Regions from separate parts of the Enterobacter sp. PL_is379 genome, predicted to be linked through region 2. Evidence: riboswitches for the same ligand, from Rfam matches in the RefSeq annotation. Region 2 holds a riboswitch; each other region holds the start of a gene.
The links. A riboswitch is a leader RNA that binds a small molecule or an ion and turns the genes downstream of it on or off. The one in region 2 is predicted to bind thiamine pyrophosphate.

Region 1 (5,090 bases), on a different contig from region 2:
GCCGTTCTGCTGGGGAATGCCGTGGCGTCCTGGGTAGTCAGCCACCGAGGCGGAGATTGCGCCCCGACTCGCGACGAATTACTCCTCGCACACAAAGACGTATAGATCGCTGCGACAGTAGCTGATGCTGTACTCAATCGGCCGGTGCTGCTGGTCAAGCGCGACCTGCTTGATCACCAGCACCGGTATTTTTTCGTCCATCTTAATGTGCGCCTGAAACTCGCTGTCCGGCATGCGGGCGCTCACCCTTGAGCGGGTGCGCTGCGGGAAGATATTCTGGCTGCGGAAGTAGTCGTAGAGCGAAATGCCAATCGCATCCGGGTCGGGAATTAACCCGACCGGGACCCAGGACTCTTCAATGGACACCGCATCGTCATCCACATAGCGAATGCGCTTGAGCAAAAAGACCTCGCTGTCCGGGGAGATCGACAGGTGGTCCGCCACCTCTTCAGGGCACTTCACCACCCGCTTATTGACCCATAACGTATTGGGCTTTTGACCGCGAAGCACCACCTGCTGGGAAAAGCCGCGCGCCTCTTTAAGCGAATATTCAAAGATGTTGTTGATTTGCGTGCCATAGCCACGGGAACGCGTCACCACGCCCTCTTCCTCCAGCGCCTGCATCGCTTTTCGCACGGTAATGCGCGACACCCCGGTTAACTGGCTCAGATCGCGCTCGCCGGGCAAAATATTCCCGTGCTCCAGCATGCCGCTGCGCACCGCGTTTTTTACCGTTTCGGCAAATTTCAGGTACAGCGGCGTGTTATCGGGCGCGGCGATCCGTTCATTCAGTTGAGCGATTAACCGGGTATGCGCTTGTTCCATCTCTGTTTTCTCAGGCGTGGTGTTTCCTGCAAGTATACTGGGTTACCACCATGCATGAAAATGATGAACCGGCCCAATACCGTGACCCACTTCCAGAGTATCGGCTTTCGCCAGCGCCGCCGAGAGCCAGGTTTTCGCTTCGCGCACCGTATCGGCCCAGCCGTCATGCCGTGGACGCAGCGCCGCCAGCGCGGCCGAAAGCGTACAGCCCGTGCCGTGGGTATTTTTGGTCTGCACGCGCGGCGCGGTAAAGCGCACTTCGCCGTCGCGGGTGAAAAGCCAGTCCGGGCTTTCCGCGTCATCCAGATGCCCGCCCTTCATCAGCACCGCACCGCAGCCCATTGCCAGCAGCGCGTTCCCCTGCGCTTTCATCTCACGTTCCGTTTGCGCGTGCGATGTGCCTAACAGCGCGGCGGCTTCCGGCAGATTGGGGGTGATAAGCGCCACCTGCGGCAGCAGCTTTTTACGCAGGGTTTCCACGGCAGAGGCAGAGAGCAGCGGGTCGCCGCTTTTTGCCAGCATGACGGTATCCAGCACCACGTTTTGCACCGCATAACGCTTAAGCCGCTCGGCCACCGCTTCAACAATGTCCGTCTCGGCCAGCATGCCGATTTTAGTGGTATCAATGCGCACGTCGCTGAATACCGAATCCAACTGTGCGGCAACAAAATCCGGCTCAATACGGTAGACCGACTGTACACCGCGCGTGTTTTGCGCCACCAGCGCGGTAATGACCGAGCAGCCGTACGCGCCAAGGGCCGAGAAGGTTTTCAGGTCAGCCTGGATGCCCGCGCCGCCGCTGGGATCGGTGCCGGCAATGGTCAGGGCATTAATCCGCTTCATGCTTGCTCCTCCAGCGTGTAGAGCGCGTCGAGGAACGCGCTGGCAAAACTGCCCGGGCCACGCGACTGCGCAACGGCCACCGTTCCAGCCCGCTTCATCCATCCGCAGGCAGCAGCGATATTATCCAGACGGTCGCCCGGCAGCGAGCAGCTCGCCGCGACGACGGCGGAGAGAGCGCACCCGGTGCCCACCACGCGCGTCATAAGCGGGTCACCACCGGTTACCGTTCGGGTGCGTTGTCCGTCAGTGATGTAATCCACCTCACCGGTGACGACCACAACGGCATTGGTCTGGCGGGCCAGCGCCTGAGCAGCGGGCACCGCGCTGGCGGCGGTATCGGTCGTATCGACGCCGCGCCCGCCTGCGCTCATTCCGGCAAGAGCAAGGATTTCTGAGGCATTGCCGCGAATGGCCGCCGGTTTCAGGGCAAGAATTTGATGGCAAAAACGGGTACGGAACGCGAGCGCGCCAACGGCAACCGGGTCCAGCGTCCAGGGTTTGCCTGCCGCCACCGCGCTTTCTATTGCCCGACGCATCGACTGGGCGCGCGGCGCGGTCAGCGTGCCAACGTTAACCAGCAGCGCATCGGCTATCGCGGCAAACTGCTCGGCCTCTTCGGCCTCGATCACCATCGCCGGTGATGCGCCAAGCGCCAGCAAAACGTTGGCCGTAAAGGTCTGTACAACATCGTTGGTCATACAATGGGTCAGTGGAGAACGGGTTCGGAAGTGGTGTAAAACGTGTAAATCGAGCAGGTCAGGCTGCATGGGTTCGCTCCTGCCTTGCGTGAAGAAGCGATGACCGGGAAGGCATCTGACTTCCCTACGCTGGCATTATCCAGATCAGGTAATACGGGTATTTCTCAGCCTTCACAAAGAAGGGCACCCCGAGTCAAAGTACTTTTAAAACAATGATTTATTGAAAATCTATGTCGTAATTTAGTGTAACCGGGGCCACAGGCCAGGCGCAAGAGGTTTCGATTTATCAAGGCAGCGATCGCGTGATGAATCTCCCTAAACACTTTTTCGCTAGTCTCTTCAACATAAATATTTTTTCCTGGTATATCCCGGAACAAAAATGACCTCATTTCATTTTCATTCGAAGCAGAATGGATATTCGATAATAAATAATCGGCAATAATATATAAATTTACATAAACTGTTATCTGTATTTTTAATGATTTCTCACCCAAACACTTAAACATATTTAATGTATAGATATTTTATTTCTCATTTCTCCTCCATTCATTACAAATATCTAACTCGTTGTAATATATAATTATCTATCCCAACCCTTCTTAATCGACTCGTTTAGCTATTCCTGCTGTTTATGATCCAGATCAATAATCAAAATTACACATTCATAGATAGTTACTACACGTTACGAAATAAGTTATCAAACCAAAATTTTCAACGTAAATCGTGAATTAATTCAGATATAACAAGACGTTGTATCTTCCCGCCAGGATAGCGCCCTAACTTTATTTTTTGCATTGATGATGAGAGCTTTCAAATGAGATTTTTAAATAAATCAACTATCGCTGTTGTATTTGGTGTTGTGTTTGCTAATACAGATAATGCTGCTGCATTTAATGTTACTTCTGATCAAGACAACATTACGATTATTGGTACACAAGGTGCCGGTTATGATCTGGATTTAATGGCCAACAAGGTTATTACGAATCAAAACGATATCACAGGTTTAAAAACTGAAAATACTGATCAATGGAATGCAATTAGCGCCGCTGATAACCTTGCTGGTAGTGCTAAAACTGATGCTCAAACTGCTAACACTAATGCTCTTGCTGCTGATGCAAAAGCTACTACTGCTAATACTATAGCGACATCGGCTAAAGCCGCTGCTGATCATGCTGAAATCACCGCCACCAATGCGAACAACAAAGCAGATGCTAATACACAAGCGCTTGCAAGTAAGGTCGATAAAAGCATTTTCAAAGCCGATCAGGATAGACAAGATCACGCCCTCCAGGACGCCTCTGACAAAGCGACTCAGGCATTTAATACGGGCGCTTATGCGCAATCTTTAGCTGTAGATGCACAAACGGTAGCCGCAGCGAATAAAGCTGCTGTTGCTAACGTCTAGTCACGCCAGCAAACACAAGAAGCGACGATTCAGAATCACAGCGCACAATTAGCGAATCATGAATCACGTATTACGTCGTTAGAGAATCAAAATAACGCTAAGTTCTCTTCTCTGGAGAATCAGCAGAATGAGGATCGCAAGGAATATCGTGCTGGTATCGCTGGCGCTGCTTCTCTTGCTGGTTTGCATTACGTTGATACAGATAACGCGGTTGCCGTCGGCGCTGCCAACTTCAAAGATGCGCAAGGTTATGCAATCGGCTACCGTCATAAGTTCGCTGAGAATGTAGCCGCTACCCTCTCTACATCAGGTACATCCAACGGTGATGAAATTGTTGCGGCGTCCGCATCTTACGGATGGTGATGTTACAGAATTAAAATAAAATGCCAGCGAACCGCCAGTAAGCTAAAAAAACTCGCACATGAGTTTTAATTAGCTGGCTATAACTCTATACAATGCTGCTCGCAAAGAAAATGACAAAGTACATTTTTATTTCCGCTGTTCTATATCTCACTTTTATTTTATTAGGGATATGGATTGGATTGATGTTAGGCACTTATATTTATAATTGTAATTACTGAGGCAATAATGAAAAAGTTAATGATGATAGCGGCTGTATTATCTCTTGCTGCGTGTTCCTCACCTGCTCAACGGATGGCGGATTGTCAAAGCAAGGGAGTTAGTAAAGATGCTTGTTATATAGCAGAGCAAAACCGCACTACAGCCATTAACGCTGCTGCTGAAAAACAGGCTTTGGAGAATGCTGCTCAACTTGCACAATCAGCACATAAGCATCTTCCTGAAGGCTGCACTCAGGTTAAGGATGCTGCGGGTCGTTGTGAGAGCAAGCCTGCCAAAGCAAGCGGCGATTTTAAACAGTTTTCAGGTGAAGCGGATCGCATTATGAATAAGCCAATCTCTGATGCTGCTGAATATCTGCTTTCGAAAGGCTGGAAGCCAAATAAGGGTTCATGGCACAAGGGTGGCTATATTATGCAGCTGGTTGTCGAAAAAGAGAGAGTTGTAAACGCACAATTATCAAAAATGTGATCTTAGCACAACCCTACCACCTGATAAGATTTACGTAGCCCCATTTGTATGGGGCTTTATTTTAGCTCGTGCCTAAATATAAATTTACTCTAACTGCCAGGCCCCGCCATGGATAAGCGACGCTCCCCCCGCCCAGGCAAACAACGCCAGCTCGCGGCCGTCTGCATCAGGATAAATACGGCAGCTGAGGCACGCCTCACCCTCGTTAACAAACACTTCAACGGAAGAGCAGTCAAAGAACAGGCGCAGGTTCAGCATGTCGTTCAGGT
Region 2 (5,090 bases):
AAAAAGAACAAAGCCTTGCTGGATAAGACCGAGCATGCGCTGCACCAGCACAGTATGTTTACCATCCTCGTCGGCCGCTTCGTTGGGCCAACGCGTCCGCTGGTGCCGATGGTGGCGGGGATGCTGGATCTGCCCGTCGCGAAATTCGTGGTGCCGAACATTATCGGCTGCGTCTTCTGGCCGCCGTTCTACTTCCTGCCGGGGATCCTCGCAGGTGCTGCCATTGATATTCCTGACGGTATGCAAAGCGGTGAGTTTAAGTGGCTGCTGCTGGGCACGGCTGTGCTACTGTGGCTGGCGGCATGGCTCTGCTGGCGGCTGTGGCGCAGCGGGAAAGCGAATATCGATCGCCTGACGCGCTACCTCCCGCGTACTCGCCTGCTCTGGCTTGCCCCACTGACGCTGGGCGTGGCGGCGGTGGCGCTGGTGGCGCTGATTCGTCACCCGCTGATGCCGGTGTACGGTGAGATTTTATTGAAAGTGGTCAGTCGTTAAGGACTATTTCCCTCTCCATGTGGGAGAGGGCATCAGACCGCGCGAATGCCCAACAGTGAAGACGCCCCCGCTTGACCACTGAGCAGCTCTTCCGTCTTCCCATCCCACGCAATTCGCCCTTCAGCAACGACCACCGATCGCGGCGCAATCCGTGCGGCATCCTCAATACTGTGCGAAACCATCAGCATCGTCAGCTGCTGGCGCTGACAGACCTCCTGCACCAGGGCCAGCATCTCCTGACGCAGCGCGGGATCGAGCGCCGAGAACGGCTCATCCAGCAGCAGTATCGGCTGTTCGCGCACCAGACAACGTGCCAGCGCCACGCGCTGACGCTGGCCGCCGGAGAGCTCGCCCGGCAGCCTGTCGATAAACCCGGTGATCCCCATCTGTGCGGCAATGATCTCCAGCTTATCGCGCTGGTCATCGTTCAGCCTGAGTCCCGGGTGCATTCCCAGCGCGATGTTTTGCCGCACCGTCAGGTGGGTAAAAAGGTTGTTTTCCTGAAACAGCATTGAGACAGGACGTTTTGCGGGCGGCGTGTGGGTATGATCCCGGTTATCTATGACGATCGAGCCACTTGCCGGCTGCAGAAAACCTGCAACGAGATTAAGCAGCGTGCTTTTTCCTGCGCCGCTTGGGCCAAGCACGGCGATCATCTCTCCCTGGCGCACGGAGAGCGTGAAGCGCATCGGCAGATGCTGGTAAAGCCAGGTTACATCAGTCAGTTTTAACATCACGCCCCGGAAGTTTCTCGATAACGGTAAATAAGGCAAAGCACAGCAGCAGCAGTAACAGCGCGGTGACCGCGCCGTCCTGACTGCGGTAAGAGCCGATTTGCTGATAGAGCCAGTAGGGCAGCGTGCGGAAATCGTCATTGCCGAACAGCGCCACGACCCCAAAGTCTCCAATAGAGAGCACGCAGGCAAACGCCAGCGCCTGTGCCAGCGGACGTTTTAGCGCGCGCAGTTCGACCACCTTCAGCCGCTGCCAGCCCTGCATGCCCAGCGACTGGCACAGCAAACCGTAGCGGCTGTTGACGTCGCGCATCGGGTTTTCCAGCACCTTGAGCGCATAAGGGATGGCCATTAAGGCGTTGGTAAAGATCACGATGCCGTCGGCGCTTTCCGGCAGGCCGATGGTGCTGTTGAACAGCAAAAAGAAGCCTGTCGCCAGCACGATCCCCGGCATCGCCAGAATCAGCATGCCCGTCAGCTCCAGCATTTGTCCGGCTTTTTGCGCCTGGCGGGCGTAAAGCTCACGGCTGCTCCACAGCAGCATCATGGTCAGGATGACGCACAGTAATCCGGCAGCCAGCGCGATACGCAGCGAGGTCCAGGTGGCTTGCCAGAGGACGGGCTGTTGCAGGACAGACAGGAGATTGAGGTTCAGTCCGTCAACGATAACGGCCAGCAGCGGCGGCAACAGAAGCAGGAGTGCCAGCCCGATCAGGACAAAATCGCTGACGCGGCTGTGCAGGCTGTCCTGCGGATCGCGCCAGCCGGTTATTTGATGACTGCCAGCGGGAATGGCTTTACTCAGCCGCTGGCTCAACAGTACCAGGGCAAGGCAGCACGACATCTGGACTATCGCCAGCAGCGCAGCGCGACCGGGATCGTAGTCGTAACTCAGCGCCTGGTAAATCGCCAGCTCAATGGTGGTGGCCTGCGGCCCACCGCCGAGCGACAGCACGGTGGCAAAGCTGGCAAAGCAGAGCATGAAGATTAATGCCGCCACGGGCGGGATCTGGCGGCGCAGCCACGGCCATTCGACAAAGCGGAAGAACGACACGCCGCGCATGCCGAGCTGGGCGGCAACCTGGCGCTGCTCGCCGGGAATGTTCTCCAGAGCCTGCAAAAAGAGACGCGTTGCCATCGGCATATTGAAAAAGACGTGTGCCAGCAGGATGCCCTGCAGCCCGTAAGGCGAGAATGACCATTCCAGACCAAGCTGGCCGAACAGCGATGCCAGCCAGCCCTGGCGACCGTAAACGCTCAAAATGCCGAATACCGCCACCAGCACGGGCAGGATCAGCGTCATGGCGCACAGGCGCAGCAGGGCCTGCCTGCCGGGGAAACGCCGCCGATACAGGGCGCGCGCCAGAAAAATGGCCGGGATCACCGACAGCAGGGCAGAAAGCGACGCCTGCCAGAAGGAGAACCGAATAACGTGCCAGAGGTAGCTGTCGTGCCAGAGGGCGAGCAGATCGCTCTCTGGCGCGTTGAACCACAGAGCAAGAAAAGCCCCCAGGCTGACCACCACCATCACTATGGCGGCGAGCAGCCCGGGAAGTAGCCAGCCGGGAATTAGCGGCTGACGGCGCGTTGCCATTCACTTACCCATGCGGCACGCTGCGCGGCGACCTGCTGCGGCGTAAACTCCAGCGAGGTTGTTGGTTTGGTCAGCTGCTCAAAACCTGCTGGCAGCGCAACGCCAGTGACCGGATACATCCAGTTGCCTGGGGGAATGGCATTCTGGAACGCCGGTGAAACCATGAACTTCAGGAACTTCTCGGCCAGCTCCGGCTGTTTGCTGGCGGCGGTACGCGCGGCCACTTCCACCTGCAGATAGTGCCCTTCAGCGAAATTCGCCGCAGCGTAGTTGTCTTTCTTCTCGGCGATAATGTGGTAGGCCGGAGAGGTGGTGTAGCTCAGCACCAGGTCGCTTTCGCCTTTCAGGAACAGACCATAGGCTTCGCTCCAGCCCTTGGTCACGGTGACGGTTTTGGCGGCCAGCTTCTGCCACGCTTCCGGCGCCTTATCCCCGTAAACCTTTTGCATCCACAGCAGCAGACCGAGGCCCGGCGTGCTGGTCCGCGGATCTTCATAAATCACGCGCCATCTCTGGTCACTTTCCACCAGCTCTTTCAGACTCTTCGGCGGGTTTTTCAGCTTATTTTTGTCATAAACAAAAGCAAAGTAGCCGTAATCGAACGGCACAAAGGTGTCGTTCTTCCAGCCGCCAGGCACATTAACGGCATCTGCCGCGACGCCGCTTTTGGCAAACAGTTTGGTCTGCGAGGCGGCGTCCAGCAGGTTGTTATCCAGCCCGAGCACCACGTCAGCCTTGCTGTTTTTCCCTTCCATACGCAGGCGGTTGAGCAGCGACACGCCATCTTCCAGCGCGACGAACTTCAGCTCGCAGTTGCAGTCGGCTTCAAAGGCTTTTTTGACTACCGGGCCAGGGCCCCAGTCGGCAGAGAAGGAGTCATAGGTGTAGACCGTCAGGACGGGCTTCGCAAAAGCAGGCAGCGCAAAAAGCGCCAGCAGGGGGAGAACTTTTTTTAACACTTTGCACCTCAAAGTTGAGTGGCAAAGGATTTTGAGCGACAGCCTCAAATCCCTTCGCCGGCGTTATCCGGATCAGGTTCGACGGGTATTATCTCAGCGCACATCAGTGATGCAGCACCCCGTTGAGAACGGCGCTATTGTAATGATTTGGTGAATATTACGAAAGCGTTATGGCTCCGGCGGCGCAAACCAGGCGGATTTAAAATCAAACCAGCCCAGGGTATTCATCCGCAGGCCGCGCATGCTGCGCTGGCCCTGGATCATCAGCCAGTGGTGGATCAGCGGCACAATCGCCTGTTCGGCAAGTAACGCCTGGCACCACGCGGCTAAATTCATCTCGCCCGCGCGCCACAGGGCGGCGTCCTGCTGCCAGTCCCGGTCGATGCAGTGCTGGATCAGCGGGACTTCATACAGGTGCGAGAAGAGCGAGAAATCGAGCGGCAGGGTGAAGTTGGCGCTGTTAAGCCAGATATCACTGGTGATATCCCCCTGGTGCCATTCGTCATAGTCAACTTCCTTGACCTCCAGCGTTACTCCTTCGGCCGCCAGCAGTCGGGTCATGATTCTGGCGATAAAACGATGCTCCACGTGCTCGCGGTAGTAGGTCAGGGTGATAGACTCCAGCCCTGCAGGCTTGTCGCAGTGCGACGGGCGGGCGTGGTGCCAGCGAGGAAGCAGGCCGTAGGCCGGGAACCAGTATGTCTGGTACTGCGCTTCCGCATGGTAGATCAGATTGGCAGGGGACAACACGTGGCTGATCCACTTGCGGACGGCCTGGTTTGCCCCGCGGTGGGTGCGGCGGTCAAAGAGGAGATAGTAGCATCCCTCCTCCAGGCGACTCTCCACGGCTTTTTCTCCCGTGGTGGGGCCTTCAAGCGTCAGCCCGCAGCTCAGGTCTTCATTGAGATCCGGCAATACCCACACGTTGACTTCGTCGATCAGCGCCCGATAGCCAAAGTAGTCATCGAACGCGCGGATTTTCAGCTGGTTGCTGTTATTGCGGGACACGGAGTAGGGCCCGGTGCCAATCGGCAGGCTGGCAAAATTGTTCATCGATTCCCACTCGCCGGGCAAAATCATCGACGGCACGTAGCCCAGCAGCCAGGGAAGCCACTTATCCTGCTGCGACAGCTCGATATCCAGCGTCCAGGCCGTGGGGGAGTGGATACGCGAAATATGCGAGTAGAGCGGCAGCCTTCGGACGCGTTCCAGAGAGGCGATGACGTCGTGCATCTCCAGCTCGCGACCATGGTGAAAGTGAATGCCGGGGCGTAAAAAGAAGCGCCAGTGAAGCGGAGAAAGTTGCTG
Region 3 (5,090 bases), on a different contig from region 2:
ACTTCGCCTTTCAGCTCGCGGCGAATGGTGCGTACGGCGTTCATCACGTAGCCCAGCTCGCCTTCCGGATCGGGGATCGGCAGCTTGTCCACGTCGGCTTTGCTTTTGATCGGAGAGGTGAAACGCGGGCCTTCACCGGTTTCGAAGTACAGGCCAAGGCCCATGGCATCCGGAATGGTCAGAATATCCGAGAAGAGGATCGCAGCATCCAGCGGGAAGCGGCGCAGCGGCTGGAGCGTCACTTCACAGGCCAGCTCGGCGTTTTTGCACAGCGACATAAAATCGCCCGCCTGCGCGCGCGTGGCTTTGTACTCTGGCAGATAGCGTCCCGCCTGGCGCATCATCCACACCGGGGTGACATCAACGGGCTGGCGCAGCAGCGCACGCAGATAACGATCGTTCTTCAGTTCGGTCATTTTTGCAGTTCCTTAAGCGTCATGGCCTCAGTGTAACACTACTCATACTCGGCCCGACATATCGCCACGGTATCTTCTATCAGCCGACGCGCCACGGTGCCCGGCGGAGGTAACAGCGGTAAATCGTCGTAGCGATACCAGTTCGCATCCAGCAGCTCTTTCTGATCGATAACGATCTCGCCGCTGTCATATTCGGCCATAAAGGCCGTCATCAGCGACTGCGGGAACGGCCACGGCTGGGAGGTGACGTAGCGCAGGTTCTTCACTTTGATCCCGCTCTCCTCCATCACCTCGCGCGCCACCGCCTGCTCCAGCGTTTCGCCCACTTCGACGAAGCCGGCCAGCACGGTATGAACGCCGTTGCGATGACGGGTATGCTGCGCCAGCAGGATGGAATCCTCCCGGCGGATAGCGACGATAATGCACGGCGCAATCTGCGGATAGTAGCGTTCGCGGCAGTGGTTGCAGAGCATCGCCCATTCGGTTTTGCTCGGACGCATGGTATGGCCGCAGTAGCCACAGTATTTATGCGAGCGGTAAAACTCGGCCAGCTGCACGCCGCGCCCCGCCAGCTGGAACAGCCCGACATCCAGATCCAGCACCTGGCGCACAGATCCCATATCCTGGCGGCGGGACTGTTGGATCAACCACACGGGCTCACCCTGCCACTCGCCGATCTGTAGCGCTGGCTGGCCAACAAGATCGAACGCCTCAGCTGCGCCATAGGGGATTTCCCCGGCAGTAAGCCATAATTTTTGTTCGTGACTGACGATCCACCAACCAAGATCTGATTTTTCAATAATACGATCCATATCTATTGCACTACCTTCGCTTCACTGACATGTTGTTAGCATTGTGGTTACATTCTGGATAAGCAGATTCAATCCAACATTTTGCGGAGTCGACCATGTTAAACCAGCTGGAAAGCCTGACTGAGCGCGTTAGAGGAAGTAACAAACTGGTGGATCGCTGGCTACATGTGCGCAAGCATCTACTCGTGGCTTATTACAATCTGGTCGGCATTAAGCCTGGCAAAGAATCGTTTATGCGACTGAATGAAAAAGCGCTGGATGATTTTTGTCAGGGCCTGGTCGACTATCTGTCCGACGGCCATTTCAATATTTATGAACGCATTATCCGCGAAATGGAAGGGACAACACCGTATTTAGCAGCCAGCAAGCTCTATCCGCTGCTGGAAGCCAACACCCAGCAGATCATGGATTACTATGATTCCGCGCTCGAGAACGCCATCGATCACGATAACTATCTTGAGTTTCAGCGGGCGCTATCCGACCTCGGTGAAGCGCTGGAAGAGCGATTCACGCTGGAAGATAAGCTGATCGCCCTCGTGCTGGACAATGATTTGAACATCAGTAACGAAGAGAACGTCGCGCGCCCTGCTTGAGTTCTTCACCGTTAACGAGTAATTTACAACCATTCGCCCCTCTCACGAGGGGGATTTTTCTTGTCGGAGTGCCCAGCGCCTGAAAGCGCGGGCTGAGACCGTTAATTCGGGATCCGCGGAACCTGATCAGGCTAATACCTGCGAAGGGAACAAGAGTCACACTGCTGTTGTATCGCTCCCCGGGCGATCCTCTCTTGCTTCATCCGTCGTCTGACAAGCCATGTCCTTCACTTTTGGAATGAGCTATGTCTACTGCAAAACTGACCCGCCGCGAACAGCGCGCACAGGCCCAACACTTCATCGACACCCTGGAAGGCACCGCTTTCCCGAACTCGAAACGCATCTACATTTCCGGCTCGCAGGCCGATATCCGCGTCCCGATGCGCGAAATCCAGCTCAGCCCGACGCTTATCGGCGGCAGCAAAGAGAATCCGCAGTACGAAGACAACGAAGCCGTGCCGGTGTATGACACCTCCGGTCCGTACGGCGACCCTGATGTTGCCATCAACGTTCAGCAGGGTCTGGCAAAGCTGCGCCAGCCGTGGATTGAGGCGCGTAACGACTGCGAAGAACTCAGCGTACGCAGCTCTGCGTACACCAAAGAGCGCCTGGCCGACGACGGTCTGGACGAGCTGCGCTTTACCGGCCTGCTGACGCCAAAACGCGCTAAAGCGGGCAAATGCGTGACCCAGCTGCACTACGCGCGCCAGGGCATCGTCACGCCGGAAATGGAATTCATCGCCATCCGCGAAAACATGGGTCGTGAGCGCATCCGTAGCGAAGTGCTGCGTTATCAGCATCCGGGTGAAGGCTTTGGCGCTCGCCTGCCGGAGAACATCACGCCGGAGTTTGTGCGTGACGAAGTGGCCGCCGGGCGCGCGATTATCCCCGCCAACATCAACCACCCGGAGTCCGAGCCGATGATTATCGGCCGCAACTTCCTGGTGAAGGTCAACGCGAACATCGGTAACTCGGCCGTGACCTCCTCCATCGAAGAAGAGGTGGAAAAGCTGGTCTGGTCCACGCGCTGGGGCGCGGACACGGTAATGGATCTCTCCACCGGCCGCTATATTCACGAAACCCGCGAATGGATCCTGCGTAACAGCCCGGTACCGATTGGCACCGTCCCGATTTATCAGGCGCTGGAGAAGGTCAACGGCATTGCCGAAGACCTCACCTGGGAAGCGTTCCGCGACACGCTGCTGGAGCAGGCCGAGCAGGGCGTGGACTACTTCACCATTCACGCGGGCGTGCTGCTGCGCTACGTGCCGATGACGGCGAAGCGTCTGACCGGTATCGTCTCGCGCGGCGGTTCCATCATGGCGAAGTGGTGCCTGTCCCATCACCAGGAAAACTTCCTCTACGAACACTTCCGCGAGATCTGCGAAATCTGCGCCGCCTATGACGTCTCCCTGTCGCTGGGCGACGGCCTGCGTCCGGGCTCCATCCGCGACGCCAACGACGAAGCGCAGTTTGCCGAGCTGCACACGCTGGGCGAGCTGACTAAAATCGCCTGGGAGTATGACGTGCAGGTAATGATTGAAGGCCCGGGACACGTGCCGATGCAGATGATCCGCCGCAACATGACCGAAGAGCTGGAGCACTGCCATGAGGCCCCGTTCTATACCCTGGGACCGTTGACCACCGATATTGCGCCGGGCTATGACCACTTCACCTCAGGCATTGGCGCGGCGATGATCGGCTGGTTCGGCTGCGCCATGCTCTGCTACGTGACGCCGAAAGAGCACCTCGGCCTGCCAAACAAAGAGGACGTGAAGCAGGGGCTGATTACCTACAAAATTGCCGCCCACGCGGCGGATCTGGCCAAAGGCCACCCGGGGGCGCAAATCCGCGATAACGCCATGTCGAAGGCGCGCTTTGAATTCCGCTGGGAAGACCAGTTCAACCTGGCGCTGGATCCGTTCACCGCCCGCGCCTATCACGACGAGACCCTGCCGCAGGAATCAGGCAAAGTCGCGCACTTCTGCTCTATGTGCGGGCCAAAATTCTGCTCGATGAAAATCAGCCAGGAAGTGCGTGACTACGCCGCAGCGCAAACCATTGAAGTGGGCATGGCGGACATGTCTGAAACCTTCCGCGCCAAAGGCGGCGAAATCTACCTCAAAAAAGAGGAGGCGTAATGTACCAGCCCGATTTCCCACCCGTCCCCTACCGTTTAGGGCTCTATCCGGTGGTGGACAGCGTGGCGTGGATAGAGCGACTGCTGGAGGCAGGCGTTCGCACCCTCCAGCTGCGCATCAAGGATAAGCGCGATGACGAGGTGGAAGCCGATGTGGTTGCCGCCATCGCGCTGGGGCGTCGGTATAACGCCCGCCTGTTTATCAACGATTACTGGCGACTGGCCGTTAAGCACCAGGCGTACGGCGTGCATCTGGGTCAGGAAGACCTCGAAACAACGGATCTGAGCGCTATCCGTGAAGCCGGGCTGCGTCTTGGCGTGTCAACGCACGATGACATGGAGATCGACGTGGCCCTGGCGGCCCGTCCCTCATACATCGCGCTGGGCCACGTCTTCCCGACGCAAACCAAGCAGATGCCCTCCGCACCGCAGGGTCTGACGCAGCTGGCGAGTCACGTTAAACGCCTTGCCGATTACCCCACCGTCGCCATCGGCGGAATCAGCCTTGAACGCGCCCCGGCGGTGCTGGAGACCGGCGTCGGCAGCATCGCCGTCGTCAGCGCCATCACCCAGGCTGCAGACTGGCAGTCCGCCACCGAACAGCTGTTACAGCTGGCAGGAGCTGGCGATGAATGATCGCGACTTTATGCGCTACAGCCGTCAGATCCTGCTGGAGGATATCGCCATCGATGGCCAGCAAAAACTGCTCGCCAGCCGGGTGCTGATTGTCGGTCTGGGCGGATTAGGCGCGCCCGCCGCGCTTTATCTGGCAGGTGCGGGCATCGGTACGCTGGTGCTGGCCGACGACGACGAGGTTCACCTCAGCAATCTGCAGCGACAAATCCTCTTTACCACCGAGGATATCAACCAGCCGAAAGCAAAAATCACCCGGCAGCGGCTGAACCAGCTAAACCCGGATATCGAGCTGATTGCCTTACAGGAGCGTCTTAGCGGTGAAAGCCTGCACCGTGAAGTCGCCCTTGCCGACGTGGTGCTGGACTGTACCGACAACATGGCGACGCGCCAGGCGATTAACGCCGCGTGCGTGGCAAATCATACGCCGCTTATCACCGCCAGCGCGGTGGGGTTCGGCGGGCAGATGATGGTTCTGACGCCACCGTGGACGCAG

Region 1: linked by a shared signal. The riboswitch ahead of thiM (hydroxyethylthiazole kinase) and the one ahead of thiB (thiamine ABC transporter substrate binding subunit) in region 2 are both predicted to bind thiamine pyrophosphate.
Region 3: linked by a shared signal. The riboswitch ahead of thiC (phosphomethylpyrimidine synthase ThiC) and the one ahead of thiB (thiamine ABC transporter substrate binding subunit) in region 2 are both predicted to bind thiamine pyrophosphate.

What each region holds. Positions count from the first base shown of each region.
Region 1 is NZ_JBVPGT010000023.1:96,090-101,179, forward strand. Features, by position in the region: gene AC0TOY_RS05220 (PfkB family carbohydrate kinase) at 1-105, shown strand, start outside; gene AC0TOY_RS05225 (GntR family transcriptional regulator) at 79-825, opposite strand; gene thiD (bifunctional hydroxymethylpyrimidine kinase/phosphomethylpyrimidine kinase) at 868-1,668, opposite strand; gene thiM (hydroxyethylthiazole kinase) at 1,665-2,435, opposite strand; TPP riboswitch at 2,471-2,567, opposite strand; gene AC0TOY_RS05240 (hypothetical protein) at 3,181-3,771, shown strand; gene AC0TOY_RS05245 (YadA C-terminal domain-containing protein) at 3,955-4,134, shown strand; gene AC0TOY_RS05250 (hypothetical protein) at 4,360-4,821, shown strand; gene AC0TOY_RS05255 (glycoside hydrolase family 32 protein) at 4,906-5,090, opposite strand, start outside.
Region 2 is NZ_JBVPGT010000032.1:367,959-373,048, forward strand. Features, by position in the region: gene AC0TOY_RS20595 (DedA family protein) at 1-495, shown strand, start outside; gene thiQ (thiamine ABC transporter ATP-binding protein ThiQ) at 528-1,229, opposite strand; gene thiP (thiamine/thiamine pyrophosphate ABC transporter permease ThiP) at 1,213-2,823, opposite strand; gene thiB (thiamine ABC transporter substrate binding subunit) at 2,799-3,782, opposite strand; TPP riboswitch at 3,814-3,914, opposite strand; gene sgrR (HTH-type transcriptional regulator SgrR) at 3,951-5,090, opposite strand, start outside.
Region 3 is NZ_JBVPGT010000014.1:6,500-11,589, forward strand. Features, by position in the region: gene hemE (uroporphyrinogen decarboxylase) at 1-416, opposite strand, end outside; gene nudC (NAD(+) diphosphatase) at 455-1,228, opposite strand; gene AC0TOY_RS00400 (Rsd/AlgQ family anti-sigma factor) at 1,324-1,821, shown strand; TPP riboswitch at 1,876-1,987, shown strand; gene thiC (phosphomethylpyrimidine synthase ThiC) at 2,067-3,962, shown strand; gene thiE (thiamine phosphate synthase) at 3,962-4,597, shown strand; gene AC0TOY_RS00415 (HesA/MoeB/ThiF family protein) at 4,590-5,090, shown strand, end outside.